2 regions of the Arthrobacter sp. B2060 genome follow, and region 1 is predicted to be linked to the other one. Evidence: predicted binding sites of a transcription regulator. Region 1 holds the regulator's gene; the other holds the start of a gene.
What was found. The regulator LexA, encoded in region 1, represses DNA repair genes until DNA is damaged. The targets are predictions, from matches to a motif close to TCGAACANNTGTTCGA.
Positions count from the first base shown of each region.

Region 2: the regulator LexA is predicted to act here: its motif matches at 1,474-1,489, upstream of AC5RUM_RS08205 (DUF6504 family protein).

Region 1 is NZ_JBNHFR010000002.1:364,761-368,164, forward strand. It holds gene AC5RUM_RS06470 (ATP-dependent DNA helicase) at 1-1,605, shown strand, start outside; gene lexA (transcriptional repressor LexA) at 1,688-2,437, opposite strand; gene AC5RUM_RS06480 (LysM peptidoglycan-binding domain-containing protein) at 2,759-3,199, shown strand; gene AC5RUM_RS06485 (histidinol-phosphate transaminase) at 3,277-3,404, shown strand, end outside.
Region 2 is NZ_JBNHFR010000003.1:292,734-296,137, reverse strand. It holds gene AC5RUM_RS08210 (DNA polymerase III subunit alpha) at 1-1,088, opposite strand, end outside; gene AC5RUM_RS08205 (DUF6504 family protein) at 1,085-1,426, opposite strand; gene AC5RUM_RS08200 (hypothetical protein) at 1,570-1,956, shown strand; gene AC5RUM_RS08195 (chorismate mutase) at 2,035-2,361, opposite strand; gene AC5RUM_RS08190 (VOC family protein) at 2,376-2,795, shown strand; gene AC5RUM_RS08185 (SOS response-associated peptidase) at 2,805-3,404, opposite strand, start outside.

The DNA of each region.
Region 1 (3,404 bases):
GGCGAGGACACCAGCGTCCCGCACTTCGCCGCGGCGATGGGCGGACCGTCTTCACAGCTCGGCAAAGAGGTGGTCCGGCTCCGCGAATGGGCGGAAAAGACCACCACGGGGGACCGCGACGAACTCCTCCCGGGCGTGACCGACCGTGCCTGGAGGCAGGTCTCTGTCACGTCCATGGAATGCCTCGGCGCGCAGAAGTGCCCCCTCGCCGAGGAATGCTTCAGTGAACTGGCCCGGCACGAAGCCGCCGAGGCCGATGTCGTGGTGACCAACCATGCCATGCTCGCCGTCAGCGCCTTCGAGGGCCTGGCCGTCCTGCCGGAGTACGACGTTGTGGTGGTGGACGAGGCCCACGAGCTCCAGGACCGTGTCACCGGCGCTGTTTCCGGGCAGTTGTCTGTCGCCATGGTGCATGCCGCAGCCTCGGGCGCCCGCAAGCACACAGGCATTACCGTGGATGCCCTCAACAACGCCGCGGCCAACCTTGAACTTGCCCTCACCGGCGTTCCCAGCGGGCTGCTTCCGAACGGACTCAACACGGAGCAACTCGACTGCGTGGACCAGCTTCGCGAGGCGTGCCGGGCGGCGCTGTCCGATTCCAAAGGGGACAGCAACAACGCGGTCGACGGCGGGCGGCAACTCGCGCGGTCCCGCCTCCTCGTCATCCTGGAGCTGTGTGAACGGCTGCTCGCCGCGCGCGAGAACCGCGAGGTGGTGTGGTTTTCTCGGAACAGCACCTTTGACCCGCAACAGGGCTATTCGGCACCCGACGACACGCAGCCCGCCCTGATCAACATCGCACCCCTGAGTGTTGCCGGGCGCCTCCGGGAGGGCCTGTTCGAAGGCCACACCGTGGTCCTGACCTCCGCCACGCTGGCAATCGGCTCCGCGTTCGAACCCGCCGCAGGCGGACTCGGTCTCCTGGGCGAAGGCGCCCCAAGCTGGACTGGCGTGGACGTCGGGTCCCCCTTCGACTACCCGAAGCAGGGCATCCTGTACGTGGCCGGGCACCTGCCCAAGCCGGGCAGGGGGACCTCGCCGGAAGCTCTCGACGAACTGGAAACGCTGATCCGCGCCTCCGGCGGGGGAGCGCTGTGCCTCTTCTCGTCCCGCCGGGCCGCCGAGGATGCTGCCGAGGCGCTGCGCCCCCGCCTGGACGTCAGCGTGCTCTGCCAAGGCGACTCAACCATGACCGCACTGGTAAAGCAGTTCGCCGACGAACCCGACACCTGCCTGTTCGGCACCATGTCCCTGTGGCAGGGTGTTGATGTTCCCGGCGGTTCGTGCCGGCTGGTGGTCATCGACAGGATTCCGTTCCCGCGGCCCGACGACCCCCTGATGACGGCACGCTCCCGGGCCGTGGCCCAGGCAGGCGGCAACGGCTTCATGTCGGTGTCGGCCACCCATGCCGCGATCCGTCTCGCGCAGGGCGCCGGACGACTCATCCGGTCCACGGACGACAAGGGCGTGGTGGCAGTCCTGGATTCGCGCCTTTCGACAGAACGCTACGGCGGGTTTCTCCGCGCGGCGCTCCCGCCGTTCTGGCCCACGACGGACCGCAAGATCGCCGTGGCGGCGCTGGAAAGGCTCGCCGGAGCGCGGTAGTCCGGGGGACTCGTTGACGGCGGCCCGGAACCTGGGGCGGGCCGGAACCGAAAGCGGGCTGTGACCTACAGCGTGTGGTGACCTACAGCGAACGCAGGACGGACACGACCTTGCCCATGACCACGGCGTGGTCGCCCAGGATGGGCTCGTACTGGGTGTTCTGGGGAAGCAGCCAGGTGTGGCCGTCCCGCTGCCGGAAGGTCTTGACGGTTGCTTCGTCGTCCAGCAGCGCGGCCACGATGTCGCCGTTGGCGGCGTCGCTTTGGCGCCGCACCACCACCCAGTCACCGTCGCAGATCGCGGCGTCCACCATGGAGTCCCCGGCGACTCTCAGCATGAACAGTTCCCCGTGGCCAACGAGCTGGCGGGGCAGCGGCATGAGGTCCTCCACCATCTGGTCGGCGAGGATGGGGCCGCCGGCTGCGATCCTGCCGACCAGCGGAACGAGGGCCGTGTCTGTGGCGCTGGGCAACTCCGTAACGGAGGCACCGCCCACGCTGTGCAGTCTGGCTTCCTTCTCGGCGCCTGCAGATTTGGGGACTCCGGCGTCGAGCGTCAGGGGCATGAGGACTTCCATGGCCCGGGGACGTTTGGGATCGCGCCGCAGATATCCGAGCTTCTCGAGCTGTGAGAGCTGGTGGGTGACGCTGGACAGGCTGGCCAGGCCAACCGTGTCCCCGATCTCCCGCATGGAGGGAGGGTATCCGTTGTCATTGACCGAGCGCTGGATGGTTTCCAGGATCTTCTTCTGGCGGACAGTGAGTCCCTTGGGTGCTGTCCGGGACCGCTGGCTGCGCTGGGTGGCTTTGCCGTCGGAGGCTTGTGCTGCCATGTTCGCCAACGCCTTTCGTTCCTCCCGGCTTGCGTGGCTGCAGTTGCCGGGAACTTCCGGCCTGAAATGTCAGACCCTGCTGATCAACTGCAGAAGTGGTTGTTCTTTGATTTCCAACGTAGGCCAGCCATAAAGCTTTTTCAAACATTTGTTCTAGCGAGTCTCGACTTTGTTCGTTGATAGGTGCTAAAAATGGAGAAGCAAAGTTCGAACATGTGTTCTAGTTCAGCTGCGAAGCAGTCCGGTTATTCGAAGATTCCGGCGTATGTCCGGCGGACCGGGCACACGGGCAGCACAGAATGGTCCAGGAGGGCTCAGTTCATGTCAGCTACAACAGCAGGTCACCATTACCGTCCCGAGAAGCGGCGCAGCCCCCAGAGCCGGCAGGCCACCCAAGGCCTGCAGGGCCCGCATGCCGGCGGGCGGCCAGGCGGGCCGTCAGGCAAGCCGCCGCGCCTGCGGCTCACCCGCCGCGGGCGGATCGTCCTGATCGGACTGCCGCTGGTACTGCTGGCGGCACTGCTCCTGTCACTCGCCGGCCTGTTCAACTCACCGGCCAAGGCTGCCGACACCGCCGGCGGTCTGTCGGTGACGGAGACCGTCTCCGTGACGGTGCAGCCAGGGGAATCGCTGTGGGCCATTGCCGGCAGCGTGGACCCGGACAGGGACCCGCGGGACGTCATCGCGGATATTGTCCAGCTAAACAACCTGGACAACGGCAAGGTCATGCCGGGACAGCAGCTGTTCGTCCCGTCCAAATAGGTACCGATCCGTCACGGCCGGTCGGCCTTACCCGTCACAGTTTCCCGCTCGCCGCCCGGGGCACTTAAACTGTCCAAGTGACTGACCAGCTTGAGCGACTGAACCGACTTCCCCTGCGCACCAATTTGCGGGGGCTGACGCCTTACGGGGCGCCGCAGCTCGAGGTGCCGATCCTCCTTAACGTCAATGAGAACACCCACGGGGT
Region 2 (3,404 bases), on a different contig from region 1:
ATGATCTTCAGTTCGTGATCCAGCCTGCTGCGCATTTCAGCCTCGGCCTTCCCGGAAATACCCGGAAAGCGGCGTGCCACACCGGCCTCGCACCTCAAGGCCAGTTCCGCCAGTGGGTCACCTTCGATGCCGATCACCGAAGTCTCCGGAACGACGGGCTGCTTCCAGCCCATGTCCGTGACGGGATCCATCCTGCAGCGGTCGGCGAGCGCCTCCGTTTGCGCGAGCAGGACCTGAAGATCCGCCACACCATACCCGGCAGCGTGAATAATTTCCTTGCCCAGCTGCAGCATCTGGTCAGGGGACTTCAGCCAGCCCTGCCCATTGGGCTGGAGCAGTGGCGCGGCCGAGAGTTCGGGCAGGGACTTCAGGGTCCGGGCTGAGTCGAGGACATCGGCCGTGGCGGCACCGTCCTCGGCACAATAACGGACTGCATTGGTGAGGACCGCCGGAACACTGTACTCCTGGGCGAGCTTGAGCATGCGGACGGCATGGGCGGTGCTGAGGGGCTCTCCCGGGGCGCTGAGATGCGAGACGACCTCCGCCACGACGCTTCCGGCCGGCAGGGAATCCAGCCAGCTCTTGAAGAGCGTGCGGGGCCGGAGGTAACGGCGCCCGCCCATGGCCCTTCCGACGTCGGAATCCGGCCCGATCAGCACGCTGAGCACGGGCTTCAGGGTGTGCGGGTCAAGAATCCTTGATGCCAGTTCCGCCCGGGTGACTGCAGCCGGCACCGTTCCCCCTGCCTTGCCCGTGGTGCGGGCATGGGCATCGGAAATCAACCGGCAGAGCGCCTTGTAGCCAGCCCCGTTGTTGTGGCCGTGCGCAAGCACCACGACGCGGCCGGAAAGCTGGGTGCGAAGATCTCCCTCGTCGTCGAAAACGGCGAGGTCCACCCCGACCACCGGGTCCAGGCCGGCAGCCATGCAGGCTTTCAGGTGCTTGACCGTTCCGTACAGGCCGTCCCTGTCTGTGCAGGCAAGGGCGGTTGCACCCTGGGCCGCCGCCGACTGGGCGAGTTCATCGGGCCAGGAAACGCCGTAGTGGGCGCTGAAGGCGGTTGAAACGTGCAGGTGGGTAAAGCTCATGCTGTCTTATGCCGGAGTGCGTCGTGGATCCGGAGCAGCCGCCAGCGTCCGCTGCCGGTATGCCGGACCAGATCGAGTGTCAGGTGTTCAGGGGCCGCAGGGGCCTCTTCGGACAGTGGGGGTTCCACGGGTGTTACCTGAACTCTCCAGATCTCGTGATCCACAAGTCCGGGCCCACTGCCCAGTGGAGCCCGCTGTTCCTCGGCCCACCACTGGCGGCGTTCATACCAGTGAACCGGCTCGGCGCAGACCGTGTACCTCCGCCCGCCCCACTGCAGTTCCACGGGCTGGCCTTCTGGTCCACAAGCAACGTCCACGGACTCGCTGAACATGCCCATAGGTGCCTCCGGAAACCAAGATGAAGGTGCTGCAGATGAAGGATGGTTCGAATATGTATTCGAATATCTACAGTCTACGCCTGGCCTCCGGCAAAACCTAGATGGGTGTGGACTGACAGCGGCTCAAGGGGCAGGATGGAGCCATGAGTTCCAATGACGCACTCCTGAAGCACGTAAGCATCGCCGCCAAAGACACCATCTTGGAGGCCAAATTTGATATTGACGGCAATATTCCAGGATCGGGCGCCTTCGTAGTGGGGCTCGTGGCAGCAACCCCGGACTATTCACATCAGCGAAGACTCGGAATTGAGTTCATGAACGGCGAGGCCGTGTCAATGTACTCGTTCAGCCATGACGGCACCGAGGAAAACTTTGACGTCAAGAGCGTCGAGCATTCGGGAAGCACCATAACGGGTAACTTCCCCATGAGCACGGTGCTTGGACTGGAGAAAGGCCACCTCATGTCAGCCTTCAGCGAGGCCGACGGACGGGAATTCCAGTCCGGCGTTCCGGTGGAAGAAGCCCTCTAGGCACCTAAGGAAGCAAAATACACGGGGCCAATTTCCCGCCGCCGCCCCGAAGTCCCGCCGGCAGCTCCTGCTGCCCGGTCAGTTGTTCTCGTTATGGATCTTCATCTCGAGCTCGATGAACTTCGAAATCATGGCCCGGTAGGTGGTTTCCACGATGTCCGGGTCGATTTCCTTTTTCTCGGCAGCGGCGCGGACATGTTCAATCACACGTTCCACGCGCCCGGGAGCCCGGACCTCGGCGTCATCGCCCTTCAGTGTTCCCGCGATCCTGATCAGACGTTCGCGGCGCGCAATCAGCGTGACGATCTGGTCATCAACCTCGTCCACGGCGATCCGGACAGCGGCGAGCTGTTCCCTGTCAGCCTGGGCGCTTTTATCGTCTCCGTGATTTGTGGGCATGTCCATGACAGTATCGAACCATGCAGCCCCGAGTCGATTTTATTTCCCTGGGAGTGCGAAGCGTGGCCGCCTCCCGCAGCTTCTACGTTGAGGGCCTCGGCTGGCCCGTCCACCGGGAATTCCCCGAAGTGGTCTTCATCCAGGCCAACCATGGCCTCATGTTCTCCCTCTGGGACGCCAGGCAGATGCAGGCCGAAGCCGCCGTGGATGCCCCCGCGTCCGTCCCGTGCATCACGCTCAGCCACAACATGAAAAGCGCTGCCGAAGTCGATGAGGTGATGGCCCAGGCGGAATCTGCCGGCGCAACTGTCGTGGCAAGCCCCAAGACCCAGCCGTGGGGAGGGTACACGGGTTACTTCGCCGATCCGGACGGTTTCAGGTGGGAGATCGCCTTCAACCCCACGTGGACAGTTGACGACGGCGGACGGGTCAGCCTGTGATGCGGCCCGCTAGAAGAGTGCTTCCACCGGCTCGATGAGTTCCGGCGAATTGTTCCTGACGTTGCCCACGGCCGGCCCTACCGAATCCACCCGCCAGCCCGCCGCCTCGTCCTGGACCCCGGAGCGGACGAGGTCCAGCAGCCCGGCTGCGTCGTCGACCTGCGGGTCGAGCCATGCCGCCATGGTGTCCCGGCTCATGGGCAGCGGGACACGGTCGTGAAGCGCGGTGAGCTCACCGAACACTGTGGATTCGGCACCCTCCGGCGGTGAATCCGCCGTCATGATCGACATGGAAAGCATCCAGCGGGCCGGGTCATCCTGCCCTTTGGAGGGGTCCTTCCACCACTCATAGAGGCCCGCGAAGACCATTCCCGGCCCCTCCTTGGGATGTACGTAGTACGGCTGTTTGCGTCGCCCTTCGCCCTGCTTCCATTCGTAATAGCCGTCTGCAAGCACTGCGCATCGCCGGGACTGCACGGCCTTGCGGAATGCAGGCTTCTCGAGCACCGTTTCGCTCCTGGCATTGATCATCTTCGGCCCGACGCCGGGGTCCTTGGCCCAGGACGGCACGAGTCCCCAGCGCGCTATATGGAGCTGGCGGACTGTGGC